One region of the Pontibacter sp. 13R65 genome, then DNA from elsewhere that is predicted to be linked to it. Evidence: riboswitches for the same ligand, from Rfam matches in the RefSeq annotation. Region 1 holds a riboswitch; each other region holds the start of a gene.
What was found. Region 1 has a riboswitch for cobalamin ahead of ACMA1I_RS20690 (ABC transporter substrate-binding protein). Riboswitches for the same ligand answer to the same signal wherever they lie in the genome.
Positions count from the first base shown of each region.

Region 2: linked by a shared signal. The riboswitch ahead of ACMA1I_RS01490 (TonB-dependent receptor) and the one ahead of ACMA1I_RS20690 (ABC transporter substrate-binding protein) in region 1 are both predicted to bind cobalamin.
Region 3: linked by a shared signal. The riboswitch ahead of ACMA1I_RS13835 (cysteine-rich CWC family protein) and the one ahead of ACMA1I_RS20690 (ABC transporter substrate-binding protein) in region 1 are both predicted to bind cobalamin.

Region 1 covers NZ_JBLIQL010000026.1:36,650-42,364, reverse strand. The annotation lists gene cobN (cobaltochelatase subunit CobN) at 1-1,440, opposite strand, end outside; gene ACMA1I_RS20700 (hypothetical protein) at 1,567-2,217, opposite strand; gene ACMA1I_RS20695 ((2Fe-2S) ferredoxin domain-containing protein) at 2,217-2,600, opposite strand; cobalamin riboswitch at 2,720-2,908, opposite strand; cobalamin riboswitch at 3,069-3,279, shown strand; gene ACMA1I_RS20690 (ABC transporter substrate-binding protein) at 3,306-4,532, shown strand; gene ACMA1I_RS20685 (iron ABC transporter permease) at 4,532-5,620, shown strand; gene ACMA1I_RS20680 (ABC transporter ATP-binding protein) at 5,620-5,715, shown strand, end outside.
Region 2 covers NZ_JBLIQL010000001.1:346,774-352,488, reverse strand. The annotation lists gene ACMA1I_RS01500 (PQQ-dependent sugar dehydrogenase) at 1-795, opposite strand, end outside; gene ACMA1I_RS01495 (DNA-3-methyladenine glycosylase) at 1,040-1,651, opposite strand; cobalamin riboswitch at 2,147-2,355, shown strand; gene ACMA1I_RS01490 (TonB-dependent receptor) at 2,461-4,377, shown strand; gene ACMA1I_RS01485 (DUF5074 domain-containing protein) at 4,402-5,475, shown strand.
Region 3 covers NZ_JBLIQL010000010.1:163,610-169,324, forward strand. The annotation lists gene ACMA1I_RS13820 (Ig-like domain-containing protein) at 1-178, opposite strand, end outside; gene ACMA1I_RS13825 (malectin domain-containing carbohydrate-binding protein) at 325-2,457, opposite strand; gene ACMA1I_RS13830 (hypothetical protein) at 2,465-2,725, shown strand; gene ACMA1I_RS13835 (cysteine-rich CWC family protein) at 3,310-3,549, opposite strand; cobalamin riboswitch at 3,721-3,930, opposite strand; gene ACMA1I_RS13840 (rhodanese-like domain-containing protein) at 4,221-4,604, shown strand; gene ACMA1I_RS13845 (hypothetical protein) at 4,975-5,193, shown strand; gene ACMA1I_RS13850 (hypothetical protein) at 5,216-5,715, shown strand, end outside.

The DNA of each region.
Region 1 (5,715 bases):
GTATCCTTTTGCTTCACGCCCTTTTTCTTTAAAGGAAACAGGCACCGTGATAATGCGTCCGTCAAACTCCGGAATGGCTACGTTCATCGCCGTGTCAAGCGGATTTAGTCCACGGCTGGACGCTTCCCACGGCCCGCGCCCCATGCCGCTGGTGATAGCCTGCAGTATAGGAATATCCAGCTGACTCAGCACCTTTTCTCCGGACATGCCAGCTTCGGTTGCATTCCCATCACGCATGGCGAATGAAACAGTGTTGACTAAAACATCTATCCGCACATCGTTCTCTTCCCTAAAAAAGCCAAAAGCATACGGCCACCTTGTTTCAGGATCAATGGCTTTTAGGGAAGCTGTATAAACAGGTAGCACGTTCAGGCCTTTATCTTCCAAAGCCCTGACCAGTGAATCTATAAAAGTTGTATTGCCACTAATCCAGTGGGCACGGTATAAAGTGAGCCCTACTGTAGGATATGCTAGGTTTTGCCTTTTCACCCAATCCAGCATGCTGGCATTTTCAGGAAGATCAGGATGATAAATGCCGTGGTCAGGTAACATAACGGGCGCTTCGTATCCAAAGCCTGTCATGAGCAGGTGGTCAGACAGAAAGTGTAGTAGCGAAACTAGATTAATATGGCCGCTTGCCTCCAGGTACGCCTGGGCTTCATGCAGAACCGCGGGCGATACCGTGGAAACGGCAGCAAACTCGGGGTTAAGTTCGCCGGTGCCACTCAGCACAATTAAATGCTGCCCCTGGTTTTTAGCGCGGCGCACCAATTCACCAAAACCAGGAATACTGCTTGGGCGGCCTAGTATGCGCAGGATGGTGATTTGGGCAGCTGCAATCTCCCGGTCCAGTAACTGCGCCATGTGCGCCTCACTTTTTACAGCCAATAGGTTTATACCCATTGTTTTTGGGAAATCTTCAGGCAATACCTGCAGGGAGCGGTGCAGCGTCAGTAAATCGGTATCGGCGTGTGTGAGGAAGACGATGCCTCCATCTGGTTCAGGTACTTTATCGGAAGAAGCAGGAATCTCAGCGCCTTTCCAGGTGTAAAACTGGAAAACATATTCATTAAGCTCTGCGGGTGGAACCAGAAAACCATCCGCCGCAACCATGCTTTCAATATAATCGAAAATGGCTTTCACCTGCCATTCGTTATTAATAGAATGAAACCATACAGAGTGTCCGTCAAAGAGTAAGGTCACTACGTTGGCTAGCGTACAGGGCCCGAGGCATCCGCCTTTCGTCATGTGCACTATATTCCGCAGCTTGCGCTGCAGCCACTCGCTTTTATACAAGTCAACCGGAACAGGTGCATAGCCCCTATCCACCCTGCCACAGCAGCAAGCATTATAGCAGTAAGACAAATGCCCCCGGCGCTGCACGAGGTTAATGGCTTTCCCATCGGATCGTATCACCCGCTGACGCTTAAATTCTCTCATGTGGCTTCTATTTTGTTCTCCTTGATAAAAAATGAAGACCAGGCCTAGTAGAAGGTTATTCCTGATAGTATTGCCGGATCAAGTAAACTAGCCTTGACAGACTGCTTTCACCGCTATAAACAAACTTTATAGCAGCCCAAACACCTGTTCCAACACCGGATAAAGCCCTATGGCGATGGAGAAAAGTCCGGCTGCAGCCATCAAGTATTTAAAGAAGAACCTGCTCCGCTTGAACATATGGGAAAAGGACAGCGTGAGGAGGTAACCGTAAAGGGTCATGGTCAGCAAAATGCCCACAGACTGATAGATGATAATCCAAAGCGCAGCGTAGCCATCATCTGCGGCCATGGTTAAAGCTACCGTGCACGCACCTCCCGTACCTGCCACACCATGCAACATGCCTATGCCCAGAGAGCGGGGCACAACAGCAGCTTTCTTCTCCGCTTTTACAAGGGGAACCACCACTGGATTATCTTTTCTGAAGACTAAGCGCATCGTACTGATGCCAATCCAGACCATCATAGGCCCAACCACCCATTCTGCCACTGTACTAATACTGGCAGGCAGGGAAGATTTTAGCAGTAGTACACATATACTTAGCAGAATCAGGGTAAATGAATGCCCCAGCGCCCATTGGCTGGATTTCCAGATGACGTTGCGCAGCTTAGCATTGCTGTCTTTTTCAGAACTGAGTACAGACACGGCTGCCATATGGTCGGCCTCAAAAGAGTGCTGTACGCCCAGTACAAAAGACTCAATAAGTAGAGGGGATGGCATCAGTTACATGCAGGTTTAGATGAAGTAACTTCTGCCGGGTCCATGCCATCATCTCCTTCATTAAACAGGATATTTTCCAGCAACTGCCCCTGCATTACATGGCTGGTGACAATTCTTTCCGCCCGGCTTACGGTCATCTCCCTGTACCAAACACCATCGGGGTGTACAAGCATTGTTGGGCCACTTTCACACTGGCCTGTGCACAAAGTTTTGATAGTATGTACCTCCGCTTCTAAGGCGTTTTCTTTAATAGAGGCTCTTAGGGCTACGATATTTTCCTCGCCTCCTTTTTTGTTGCAGGTAAACCCGCTACACATAAAAATGATTTTGTTTACTTTGGTCAGGTCCTTACCCACGGCTTTATCGTTGTTTATAGAAAACATAACCTGCCTGTACACAAACAGATAGCATAAGCTTCTGTTGGTGCAGCAGCAGGATTGATTACAATAAAATAGTTAAAGGAATACAGGTTTAACTATCCCAAGCCTTTTACCCGAAAGCATTGGAAATTGCTTGTACTGGCAGGTCTTCTGACTTACTCTGATTTGTCGGGCCTTCCCATCCGGTACATGGATAGTGGCAAGAGGATTGACAAAACGCTACTCGAGCTTACAGCAGCGGGAACTGTTCCGGACTCTCACCGGATTCCCTATTAATTCCCTCCCGGGAAACCAATACAAGGCAAAAGTAGACAATTATTTGAGATACCACCAAATATAAGCAGTATGGCCTGGCAGAATGTGTAAAGAAATGGCAGGCTCAAAAGGCCTGTTGATGCAATTTCATTCTGGAGAGGCTTTAACATTTGCAGTAGCTTTTACTTCGTCTAGCTTTAAATTCATAAATCTTTATACCTTTGCCTGTACATAGGTAGCTGGACCCGTACTTCAAAAAAAGTACGGGTCTGCTTGAAAAGGGAATACCGGTGAGAATCTGGAACAGTCTCCGCTGCTGTAACCTCATGATAATAAGCTGACAATATAATGCCACTGTTCTGTATAGAATGGGAAGGCTGTCAGCTTTGGGGAAGTCAGAAGACCTGCCTTTGTAGATACCACTCACAGCTTTCGGAAGAAAGGCTAAGAGCTATGATAAAAAAAAGCAGGAAACCCGCGAAGGCCTGCAGGAAAGGGATTTTCCTGTTCGCCTACCCCCATTCTTTTGTTTGTAACTGCCTCATCGGTCTGTTGCTGTTGGCCAGCTCCTGTGAGCAAACTCCCAAAGAAGTCTCCCAAAACACTACTGCTACGCCACAAAACCTTTTCCCGGAAAAGGCTGAGGTAAAGCACGCCAATGGATTTACTCTATCATACCACGGCAACTACAAAGTGGTGCATATTCTGAATCACTTCGAAAATAAATCTGATACATTACAATACATCCTGGTTCAAAGAGGCACCCCTCCTCCCCCACATTATCCTGATGCCCAGTTAATAGAGATTCCGGTACGCCATTTAGTTGGTATGTCGTCTATGCATGTGGGGCTTATAGATTTTGCGGAGTCTGCCGATGTACTGGTGGGGCTTGGAAATCTGAAGTATGTTTCTTCATCTCACGTGATACAAAACATAGCCGCCGGTAAAGTGAAAGAAGTAGGCCGAGGCAGCGAGATGAACGATGAGTTACTTATTGCCATGCAGCCCGACCTCGTGATGGCAGTAGGAAGCCCCGACGCCACCTTTAGCCGTTATCAAACCTTGATTGGTGCAGGTATTCCGGTGCTACTGAACACCGAATGGCTCGAAACCACCCCTTTGGGCCGTGCAGAATGGGTGAAGCTGATGGCCGCACTCTTAAACAAGGAAGAACTTGTAAATGAAAAATTCGCTTACGTAGAGAAGGAGTATCTCCGTTTGGCCGCGCTAACTAAGAGCACTACGGATAAACCAAGCATCATCACCGGAATGCCGTACAAGGACATCTGGGCGGTGCCCGACGGAGACAGCTATATGGCCCACTTTCTTAAAGATGCCGCTACGACTTATCACTGGTCTCATGTAGCGGAAAAAGGAAGCCTTCAACTGGACTTTGAAGCCGTTGCGCCAGTAGCTTTACAGGCTGATTTCTGGCTGAATGTGGGCTATGTGTATAGTAAGAAAGACATCGCCGCAAAAGATGTGCGTTATAAAGACTTCAGGCCTTTTGAGCGGGGCACCATCTACAATAATAACAAACGGGTAAACAACAGAGGCGCCAACGATTACTGGGAGTCCGGGGCTGTAAGCCCGCACCTTATACTTGCAGACATCATCAGGATACTGCACCCTGAATTACTGCCGGAACACGAACTTGTGTACTACAAGCAGCTTTTGTAATGGCAGGAAAATTATATCCTGTTCCAGAGCCTTCGGTAGTACACCCGGAGAGCCAGGTAAGCCATATAGCAATTTACGGGCTCCTTTTGCTGGTAGTCCTTTGCTTTATCCTGGATGTAGCGCTAGGCTCTGTTTCTATTCCACTCAGCGAGGTGGTTTCTATTCTCTCAGGGCAGGGATCTGATAATGCGGCATGGGTCTATATCATAGAAAAAATCAGGCTGCCCAAGGCGCTGACTGCCGTTATGGTAGGTTGTGGCCTTTCGGTAAGCGGTCTCCAGATGCAGACCCTTTTCCGTAATCCGCTGGCCGGCCCGTCCGTGCTGGGCATCACCTCCGGGGCCAGCCTGGGCGTAGCATTGGTCATGCTCTCTGCCGGAAGCATTACCAGTCTGTATACCATCAAAGAGCTTGGTATATCCGGCAGCTGGCTCATTGTGCTTGCTTCTACACTGGGGGCAGCTTTTATCCTGCTCCTTATTGTGGCCATCTCTGCCAGACTAAAAGACAATATCATCATGCTGATTGTGGGTGTCATGATTGCCAACATCACTATTTCTATTATCAGCATCTGGCAGTACTTCAGTGCGCCGGAGCAGATAAAAGAGTACCTGATGTGGACGTTCGGATCATTGGGAGGAGTGACGGAAACGCACCTGTATGTGCTGGCAAGTGTTGTTGCCTTCGGTTTGCTTCTCTCTTTTTCCTCCTCTAAGCTCCTCGATGCCCTGCTGCTGGGAGAGAACTACGCCAGAAGCATGGGTCTGACTGTTAACCGGGCACGCCTGCTCATCATTACGAGCACCAGTATCCTGGCTGGCGGCATAACCGCTTTCTGTGGTCCGATTGGCTTTATAGGTATTGCTGTGCCGCACCTGGCCCGCTCCCTTTTTCATGTATCAAACCACCGGGCGCTTATTCCCTACTGCTGCCTCACAGGCACAGTGTTCATGCTCCTTTGTGACATTATCGCGCAGCTACCCGGCAGTCAGACCGTGCTTCCTATTAACGTAATCACAGCACTGATTGGCTCTCCTGTCGTTATCTGGATTATCATCAGCCGAAACAATTTAAGAGCTTCTTTCTGATGGACCAGACCCAACAGCCCATTTTACAAGCCCTCGATTTGACCATCGGATACAAAAAAGGGGCAAAACGCGAGATGAAGGTAGCGGGTCCGCTT
Region 2 (5,715 bases), on a different contig from region 1:
TTCAGGATGGAAGTCGATACCCTGCACGTTGCGGTGGCCATAGGAATAAATTTCAGGCCTGGAACCTGTTTGCGGATTACCGGCAGCAGGTTTGCCCTCTTTGGTAATGCGGATTATTTTACCTAATCCTGAATTAAGGTCCTGTGCCTGCGGACGTGTTTCTTTATCGGAACGTTCGCCGGTAGTCAGGTAAAGATTACCTTCTTTATCGAATATAACACGACCTCCAAAGTGCTTATCGCCATCGTAAACTGGTGTGGCGCGGTAAATGACTGATGCTTTTTCTATGCGTTTATCGTCGGCGGAGAGCATTCCTTTTGCCACCGATGTTAAGTTCCCGTTTTCTCTTTTCTCTGTAAAAGCCCAGTATATGGTTCTATTAGAGGCAAACTCTGGGTCGAGGGTCAGCCCTAGCAACCCACCCTGGCCTCTTGCGTCCACTTCTGGTATGCCCGTTATTTTCTCGCTTACCTGCCCATCCTGCGACACAAGGCGCATAGTTCCTTCTTTTTCTGTAATAAGGAAACGACCGTCAGGTAGAGTAGTAATGCCCCAAGGTTTTTTTAGCTGGTCGGTCAGCACCCGAACTTCATAGGCCGTATTTGTTTTAACGCCTGGTGCACGGGTTTGGCCCGGAAACGCCGGCTCATAACCAGCATCCTGCTCTCTGGTCTCTACAGGTTGGCCCGGTGCCTCGTTCCCGATGGCTTCTTGTTTACTTGCGTCGTTTGTGCCGCTATTGCAGGCATTTAATATAAGAAGTGATGCTGCTAAAACAGGTGCAATTTTTACCATGCTTTTTTTCTTTTTTAGTGGATAATAAATAGGTGAACGCGCAACCATGCCCAATGGTTAAGCACAATTTGGCCACTTGCTATCTTGTTGTGCCTAAAATACTTCCATGCAAGGCACTGATTTCGCGTCTTACTTTTCAACTGGTTTAACAGAATAACAAGTTAGTTTGTTTACCCTTCCTATGATTAACTTTGGTGCGGTAATTCTGATTCTCCAATAGATATTTAATCCAATAAAATGGGAATTACTTTTTACGGCTCACCCATTTGTTTTCTTTTAGCCAGAAGCGCCAGGGCAGTAGGGCATCGTCTCCGGCATAATCTATGCCTATGCGCGGGCCAATGGATATCTTCTCTGGAGGTACCTGCTCTCCTCTATCTTCAACCCAAATAATATCGCCTGTCAGGTTAGTGCCGTAGTGTTTTTTGCTGATGCCGAGGGCAATGCTCATCACGCCAGGCCCAGCGGTCAGATTTGGTTTAACAACAGGCATATTTCGGCGGAGTTGCATTTCCTCCAACCCATGTGTGGGTTCTATGGCACGTATGAGCACGGCATCGGCTTTGCCTTCTACATTCGTAATGATATTAAACAGATGGTAGATGCCATACACCAGGTACACATAAGCCACACCGCCCTGCTGGTACATAATTTCGGTGCGCTGCGTTCTTCGGTTAAGGTGAGCATGGCAGGCGCGGTCGTTTTCTCCTGAATAAGCTTCTGTCTCTACAATTCTGCCTCCTGTAAGCATGCCGCCTATGTTCGTGAAGAGGTATTTGCCAAGCAGATCCTGCGCCACTTGCACCACGTTGGGGCGGGTATAAAAAGAAAGAGGAAGCTTTTCTCCGGTTATCATTTGAACTGTTTTTGTTTTAGCTCCTGTATACTGCACTTAGCCACTTGTGTTTGATATAGCTTCGCCAAATTAAAAAATTTGAAATGACGGAAAAACGATGATCAGGATGTTATAGTAGTTTGGTTCAGAAACAAGTCCTCTTCTCTCATACACTGATTCACTCCATCAGAATCCCGCAAACCAACTATCAACAAGGCAGCAATTATTAGAATAAAAATATCCTTCAGAAGAGTTTGGGAGTTTTTGAGTCAGGGGTCCATGATTTGATTGAGGAACATTGTTGTCTCACTCATCCAAAGCTCCCCCCCTCCCAAACAACCATGAAGCCATTTAATAATTAGAAATCATCAAAAACTAACAGCTCAACAATTAGCAATCAACAACCGACTCAATTCTTCTAATAAAAACAGCCTTCCAGAGGTATTTAATGCCTGCTGAGGCACAAGGCTATGCCTCGCATCAATTTTAATTTCAGTTTAAATCAGAACAGTTTCCTACCTTTGCACCCAGATTGGTGGCTTGTACTACTACCTGCCGTAGCACGAGCCTTAAAAGGGAAGCAGGTGGAATACCTGCGCTGTTCCCGCAACTGTAATCTTCGACAAAGGGTTAGTTCACAACCACAGCCACTGTCCTGCAACCAGGATGGGAAGGCGAACTAACTGAAGAGAGCCAGGAGACCTGCCAGTTCGATTAGAATAGTCGTATGCTTTCGGGAAAAAAGCGGCACGGCCAGCGCCTTCACCTGCGTTAGCTACTCCTGCCACTGTACCCCCTTTTGCATGCTTCGGGATTTAAGCGGATGTATAGTGGAACAATTTACCATTCGTGGTGTACTTTTTTTGATGGTTTTCTGTTGTCTTGCCGTAATAGCAAGGGCGCAGCAGGATACCTCTATCTACCAGCTAAAAGCGGTGGAGGTGTTTGGCAAACCAGCCGAGGTTTTTGCGGCCGGTAGTCGGGTAAGTACTCTAGACAGCAGCTACCTGCGCACTTATGCCTCCGGCACTCTTGCCGAAGCCTTACAGACCCGCACTCCCCTGTACCTCAAAACATATGGAGCCAGCGGCATCTCCAGTGTCTCTTTCAGGGGCACTTCTGCTTCGCACACCGCTGTACTCTGGAACGGGCTTAATATTGCCATGCCCTCTTTGGGCCAGAACGATTTTGCCACGCTGCCCTTAAGCGGAATCGGGAGTGTGGCAGTGCAACATGGAGCAGCAGGAGCCCATTACGGTAACGGTGCCATTGGGGGCGCAGTGCTGCTTCAATCTCCGGAACAAGCAGGAAAAGGAATTGGGGCGGAGTTGCAACAGGAAGTTGGCAGCTTTGGGCGCTATTTCAGCAACGCCGCCGTGCGCTACAGCAGCAACAAGTTAACTGTGGGAGCCAGCGGCTATTGGCAGGAGGCGCAGAACAACTTCACTTACCACGACCTTGGCCGCTTTGGAGCACCAGAAACACGCCAGGAGCATGCACGGGTGCAACAGAAAGGGCTAACACAGGACCTAAAGTGGAAGCTGGCACCCAGAAGTTACCTTGCCTTCCGGAGCTGGTACACCTACACCCACCGGCAACTGCAACCCGCCATGGGAGCAGCCGCCAACAAAGCAGAGCAACTCGATAAGAACCTGCGCCTGATGGCCGAGTTCGGGTATACCAGCCGCATTGGCGAAACAACGGTAAAAGCAGCCTATTTTTCTGATTTCCTGCACTACACAGATGTTAGCAACAATTCTGTAACCGACATTAACACCTATCAGCTGCAAGCGGAGCAAACCTATACCTATGGCCAGAGCTGGAGCCTGCGGGGCGGCCTAAGCCTGCAACATTTTGCAGCCGATGTGCAAGGCTACGGTGGCCAGGTTTCAGAAGACCGTGCTGCTGCCTTTCTGCTCTTCCGCTACGACCCCACCCCACGGCTGGCCCTGAGCCTGAACCTGCGCCAAGCGTTTATAAAAGGCTACAACCCGGTACCTACTCCTACTCTGGGAGCCAACTGGCAGTTCATGAACTTAGGAGAACACCAGTTTTACTTAAAAGGAAATGTATCGGGCAGTTATCGGGTACCAACTCTGAACGAACGTTTCTGGAGACCAGGCGGCAACCCGCTGCTGAAGCCGGAGGAAGGCTGGCAAGCCGAAAGTGGTCTGCGCCACACCTACAGCAAAGGCAATTTTACGCTGGAGTCGGAAGCTACTGGTTTTTATATGCTCGTAGATAATTGGGTGCTTTGGGCAGAATCTGGGTTTGGGTACTGGACACCGCTGAACCTGCATAAGGTACGTTCGCAGGGCCTGGAGTTGAGCAGCAGAGCCACTACCGTGGTAGGTGAATTCCGGCCAGGCCTCTCGTTTGGCTACGCCCTTACCTCCACCCAGCAAATAAAGTCTTATGAGGGCTCCGCCGCTGAGCTAAACAGGCAACTGCCCTACGTGCCGCTGCACAAGGTTACCTTTTCCACCGATGCCGCCTGGCGCTTGTGGACCTTTACCGGCAACCTGCTCTATAATAGCGAGCGCTTTACAAATAACAACAACTCCAGCAGCATGCCTGGCTTTGCCTTGCTGGGGCTGGCACTGGGTCGGCAGTTTAATCTTGGCCCTGGCAGCCTCCACTGCACCCTGCGCGCCGACAATGTAACCAACACTGAGTATCAGACCATGGTCAACAGAGCCATGCCGCCGCGTGCCTACACCCTCAACCTTCGCTTTATAATCCCATAACTAAACTATACTAAACCTTAAACAATGAAAAGATTTACTTCTTTCCGCAGCATTTTTATGACTACTGCACTGGCAGCTGGCACGCTTGCCCTGAGCAGTTGCGAAGATAAAGCCTCCAGGCCAAAAGGCACCTATGCTGAGAATGCTGTCCTTATTTCTAACGAAGGTGCTTTTACGGCTTCCAACGCCTCTGTAAGCTACTATAACCGCAACAATGGCACCGTTGAGAACAACATTTTCAGCAAAGAGAATGATCGACAGGTACTGGGAGATGTACTACAAAGCATTGCTGTTTACAATGACCGCGCTTACATGGTGATGAACAATAGCCAAAAAGTAGTGGTGGCCAATGCCAACACCTTCAAGGCCGAAGGAGAAATAAGTGGGCTGGAGATGCCCCGCTATTTTGCTGCCCTTGACAACCAAAAAGCCTATGTTACCGAATGGGTAAGCTTCGATAATAATGGCAGAGTGGCTGTTATAGACCTAAATACCTTAACTGTAACCAAAACTATTGAAGTAGGTGTAAACCCGGAACAATTGATAATAGCTGGAGGCAAAGTATATGTAGGTCATGCTAATGGTGATTTTATAAGTGTAATAAACACTTCTTCCGATGCAGTTGAAACCACCATTCCTGTTACACACGGACCAAGCTACCTAGTTGTTGACCGAGATAATAATCTTTGGGCGCTTAGCTCTGGTATGAAAGACTGGAGAGTAGACAAGTCACAGCATACAGCCGGAGCACTTGCCAAAATCAACTTAAGTAGTAACACAGTTACCAACACCCTTACTTTTGCCAGCAACACGGCTTCTTCTGGCAGATTGGCCATCAACAGTTCCAAGGACAAGCTTTTATACAGCTACAACGGCAAAATCCATCAACAGGATATAAGCACTAACACCTTAAATTCAACCCCTCTCATTAACAGAAGCTCTAATAGTATAGGCGTAGACCCTGCCAGCAATTACATCTACATTGGCACAGCACCAAACTATAGTTCCGATGATTGGGTAGTTCGCTATAACACTACTGGCGCTGTAGTAGATTCTTTCCGCGTAGGCATTGCCCCCAACGGCTTCGTTTTCAGATAGGATTATAAATCTTTGAGTGGTTTTTGAAGGCGTGAATGATTTTTAACTCTTAACAAAGTAAAGGTCTAGCGTCTAAAATCAAAAATAGCCTCCGGAAGGCACTTTTTATTAGAAGAATTAGGGTGTTGCGTGTTATTGCTTATTAGCTTTTGCTTACCAATTAGATTAGTAGAGACGATGGCCAAAGACGAGGCCCCGTGGCCTTGAGCGCCCAGAGCCACAGCCTATTAGCCATAATTT
Region 3 (5,715 bases), on a different contig from region 1:
CGGAAACACTGCTGTTAAATGTAAGATTTACGGGCAATGATGCTTGTATCTGATTACAAGGTAGCGTACTTACTGGCGGGCAGCCTTGTGCTATGGCTTGGGGGAGAGTAGAGAATAAGACTGTTACCAGCAGCAGGACCTGCTGCCAGGCGGACGCAAAAGTAATAGAGCACTGCATCTGTTTTTTCTTTAAAGACTTTCTGATTTAATAGTTAGATAAAATAATTTGCCTGGAAAAGGCCACGAAGAATGTAGGTTAGGGAAAGAAGAGCGGGCTGCCGGCTTGGATGCCTTCGGGGTAACCAGGCCATGTCGTGATGCCACTTACTCTATCACCAGGTAAGATTGTGCCTTTCCTGAAGTTGTCTGTGCTTTAAAGAGGTATATACCCCGGCTCACTTGCCTATCTAGAACCAGTTTTGTTTTGATAGCTCCCAAGTCATCCGTAATGAATGTTGTAACCTGAATCTGGCGACCTAGCATATCATATAAAGTAACAACAACTTCTTCCTTCCTGGCAAAACCTGATAATTCAAGCTGTGTATTGTCGCCCTTGCTTGGGTTAGGGTATAGGAGCAGCTGCGTTTTCTGATCGGTTGCTTCGCCTTCCAGAGTTGATGTGCTGGAAGCTGCCAGGCCTGATCCGGAGGGAGCTCTGTATATTTCGACACCTGCAATGGCGAGGCGATCTGCAGACGGTTTAAAATTGAGGTTGAGCACACCATCTGCCACAGTGACTGCGTAATCCTTTACCAGAGCCGCTCGGTAGCCTGCCTCACTGTAAATGTCCAGTCCGGAATGGCTCAGTTGATTCTCCATTCTAATACTAAACACCCTGGCTCCTGCTGCGGAAAAGAAGTTCTCTACAAAGTGCATGCGAACAAAATAGCTGCCATTAGAGAGGGGAATTTCGTAGCGCGTTTCAGCCAAATTTGTTGATGCCGACAAATAAGTCTGGTAAAGCACGTCATCGTCTGTAGCGGCAATCGGGGTAGTAACATTCTGTTTATCCAGCTTAATGGAGCCTTTCCGATAGTTAACATCTGCTTCCCAAGCATTGCCTCCAATGGTCATACTGGCATCAGCGGCTCCTTTTATGCGCTTAGCAGCTGTAATGGTAAAACCACCACCATTGGCAATGCCATAAAGTGGTATGCGCAACGGTGAACTGGCATTGTTGTAGTGTACCAGCAGGGCAGCATTTTTTAATCCCCGGGTGGTGGGCTTAAAGCTGACCGACAAGTTGATACTACCCTGTGGAGCAAGTGCTGTAGTGGGGATAGCGGTAACCGAGAATTCGGACCGGTTTGTGCCGGTTATATTTGCCACACTTGTGAGTTGAATAGATGGATCATTGCCACCCGCATAAGTTTTCCCGAGGTTCTTCAGGTTAACACTTATGGTTTTGCTGCTACCAGTTAGCAGAGAACCAAAGGAGACAGCTGAGGGTGTTGCAGCCAACTCAGAGAAATGAGCTGAGCCAGTTTCGGGTTTTAAATTGCTCACATAATAGATATTGTCCTGATAGTCGTAGTTAACGCCTGTGGATGTCAGGTAATCCATGGCCATGATATAAGCATTCGGAACAATGTTGCCGTTAGCATCCCTGGCCTTCCAGATCCGGACACCGATTTTGCCCTGGTAGTTTAAGGATCTGTCGGTGTAGGATTTCTGTATTTTCAGTCCGAAAGCACCTGAGGGTGAAAAGGAACCATCTGCAGGCACTAGATTAGTGTTTCCCTTTCTTGGCAGTAGCGTCTGGCCATCCAGCCCTATATGCGTGAATATACTGTTAACGGCCGTGCTCCCCTTGGCGTGCCACTCAATTTTTTCTGTCTGACTGCAGCACCCGTGGTAAGCTGCCATTTGAATTACGTACACTGGCTTAGATAAGTCTGCCCTTATGAAATAGGGCGAAAGAACCTCATCAGAATTTGGAACCGCTACGGTACCTCGGTTAGAAGAGCCGTCGTTGGCATTAAACCCTACTACTGTTTTTAAGCCGAAGGCATTGATAATCTCCTGGGCATAAGGCTCGTTATTACCTTCTCCCTTATACTGCCACAGGCCATGCAGCTTTACCTCTTTAACAGGATGTAAGGCATCATTGGAGTTGATGGTAAGGGTATTGTTAAGAACTTTAACCCGGCCTCCCAAATCCTTCGCAACAAATTGTATGAGTACCTCTACAGAGGTTCCGGTGCTTAAGCTTCTGGGCAAGGATGGCGTGGAGCCATTGATGGAGATTATTTTCCAGGCAGTGGTATTACTAAGGGTAAGGCTGTTAATAGTAAGTGTTCCGGTGCCTCGGTTGCTGATCTTTAGCCTTAGTTTATCATGATTAGCGTTGTAAGCTGTAAAGGTACCGTCAGGATTTGTTCTTCGCCACGGTATTTGGATACGTGAAGCAGTGAAGCGATCTGGTGCCGGAAATTTATCAAGATTCTCGACTACCATATAAGCGTTGCTTGACGATGTCTGCACCAAAACTGTCTTTGCCAATTTTCTCTTAAAGCTGGAGAAGGCATCTGGCGTGAAGGCTGTGAGGCTGCTCATAGAGGGGGCAGCAGAGTTTAATTTGACACTTAAGCCAGTTATTTTTGATGCCACTACATCCTTCGGTGGCATGACAGCAAATATCAGAAGAAGACTGCTGCCCATGCTTAAAAACACGATAGCCAACTTTGGATTAACAGATCCTAAAATTCTTAAAAAATTCAGATAGCTCTTTTTCATAGCCTTAAATAATGGTCGTTTCTGGGATGCAGAAAGCACTTCAACTGGTAAGGCCTGTAAGAGGCGCGTGGAGAAGGAGGAGCTAATAAAGATATGGAGGCTAAGAATGTATCCTGAAATGGCGTGGACTCTTACAGAATAGTTTTGGGAGTACAAGCCACTCGGATGCGTAACGAGCTTATTATAGTTAAAATAATTATAAATATAATTTAGTTTGCTATACGGAATTCTTCAGGTTAAGAACTTTTAGTTATGATCATTTTAATAATTTATTTAAAATTTTTAGTAAACAGCCTCATTCTGATGCTAAGCATTCTATATTACTGGCTGATAACGTTTGTAACTTGTACTTGCCTAAAATGGAGTCAGAGTTATGTTCGCTTGGCAATGGGTTGCGGCCTTGCCTGTAACATGGACTTAGCTCCACCATTGAGTACGCGGTGACGAAAATACACACATTGCAAATTCTGCTAATACAAAAGGCCTTTCGGGAGTGTTTTTAGCCTTGTGCACCTTATACTCGCTTGTATATACTTACAGCTTCTAACAGTGTATTTGGGTAAGGCTAAAACTCTACTGCCGCAACTGGTTCATGAGGCGATTCAGCTTCTGTTCAAATTGCTGCACGTTAAATTCTGTTTGTAGTTCTTTCATGCATGTAGCGCAGAGGCAGTCGGAGTAGCGGGTGTTTAAGTACTGGCGCTCTGCCTCGGTAAGGCGAACGGTACTGCACTGGCAAAGCAAAATAGAGCCAACCTTACATTCGAATGGCTGCTGGCACCTGGGGCAGGTTTTGTCTTCGTGGTGTGGCATAGGGTATGTAAGTTAAAATAAGTTTTTGCCCCCGGAAGGCTATTTTCATTAGCAGAATTTGAGAAAGGGAAGGCCTGCACCTGTAAAGCGGGTGCAGGCGTTCCTGCTGTTAGGCAATAGCAGCAATTTGTGCCTTTACGGCTGGCTTATGAATGAGCGCCAATTATTTGCGAAGCGCCACTGCTTCCTGGTTTTGCTGCAGCAGCGCCTCTTCGCCCTGCAGAGTTGCCGTCCTTCTCACCCCGCGTCGTAATTGGGAATAATGGACTTTAGTTGGCAACAACTCGTTTTGTTACTTACAGTTGCGGCACAGCCCGTAATTTTCACATGGTTCCTTATTAAGTGTGGTGTTACCCATATACCTGATATCCGGAAGAATAAAGTAAAGAACTTCGAGGTCGAAGATAATGAAAAGTATCAGGTTCTTGCTGCAGGTTCTACAGCCAGGCCACCTGCAGCGTGTTTTTTATGATGGGGCAGGCTTGGAAACAGGACAGTTTGGCCTGAAATACGTAAGTATAAATATTATTGGCCATCAGGCTAAATCAGTTACAATCGGTACAGACTTACAAAATAAGCCTGTTTTGTGCTTTGCACATGCCCTCGCTCCCCAAGATTTTCAACTCTTTTACAAATTGCACAGAGCAAAATTCATTTTTAAAACAAATACAATGGAAAAGACCTTAAAAGAAATGGTGGCAGAAGCCAACCAACAGATAAAAACCTATGAAGTGACAGATGCAATGGCGCTACTCAACCATAAAAATGTTCGGTTTATAGATGTGCGCGATGAGCCGGAACTGGTTAGAGAAGGAAAAGTGCCAGGCGCTACTCATGCTTCGCGCGGTATGCTGGAATTTTACATTGATCCGCATAGCCCTTACCATAAAGACATTTTTGCATCGGATGCGGAACTGGTGTTCTACTGCAAAAGTGGTGGCCGGTCTGCGCTGGCAGCCCAGAAAGCACAGGAGATGGGCGTAAAGCATGTTGCGCATATAGCAGGCGGTTTTAATGCCTGGAAAGAACAAGGAGGCGCTGTAGCAAAGGTTTAAAACTGCTGGGCAAACCTTATGCTGTTGCAGGAGGGGCTAACAACTGCACTAAAGATGTAGAAGGCTGGCCTTTTTAGTGCCTGCCTATAAGCCATCATTTATCGGTTTGGTGCAACTGTGGCAGGAGGTAAAAGCTTAACTATAGCTTCAGTTCAACTAATACTGAAATACAGTAAAAAGCAGGTATATGTAAAGTTTAATAATTTATTATTGCTGACTTGAGCAGAAATGGTTTTAACTTTGAGCTTTAATAGTACCTTGTTAAAAGATTACCTTTTACCTTTTTATGCCTACGACTACCCAATCCAGCAGATTCAGTATGGTCAGTTATGAAGATGTCACCTCATAGGTACGCTCTGTTTATGACAAAATGATGCAGAGTCTGCAAATTTCTTTTGTGTTAAACAGGTTTAAATGCCAGAGCAGCAACGCTACTTTGCTGCGTAATAACTGGGTTAAAGTGCAGTCTATCTTGCTGGTGGGCCAGGTGTTGAACACCATGAAGCAACTGATCATCTGCAATGTATCGAAAGAGAGGGGGCTGCAAGCTGGACGAAGAGTTACTGGAGCCTGCTTTTTAGAGGCGTAGACTTGGGCAATAGCAGACAGCAATGGATAGTCGTCAGGTTTATAGGGTCAGGTATGAGGCATTTTCTAAGTTTTCTAATACACTTATCAGGTCGCGAACTGTCGATGCTGTTGCAGAGGCGCTCCAGGTAAACCTGAAGTACTTATTTAACTTTCATGTATATAGGCTTAGCTTTAACTGGAACGATTATATTGTTCATATAACAGTTAGTGCTGGCGGTGTAGAAGTGCAGCAACAGCAAAGTTACTTGCCGCACGAGCTTCAGTTGCTCCAACAACGAGAACCGATGCACACAACCCAACCGGCTACCCTGGATTTGCCGCAAGCCTATAACTTAGCTGAAGAAGAGCAGGCGGAGCTATGGGCCTGGTGCTTTGAGCGGGAGGAGTGCCAGATTGTTATCTCGTTATTATCGGGTAAGAGTAGGGTGTTTACCAGGCGGGACATTACTTTTGTAAAATTACTGGCCGAAAACCTAGAGTCTAAACTGCTGGAAATATGCCTTTTTCAGATGCTGGATAA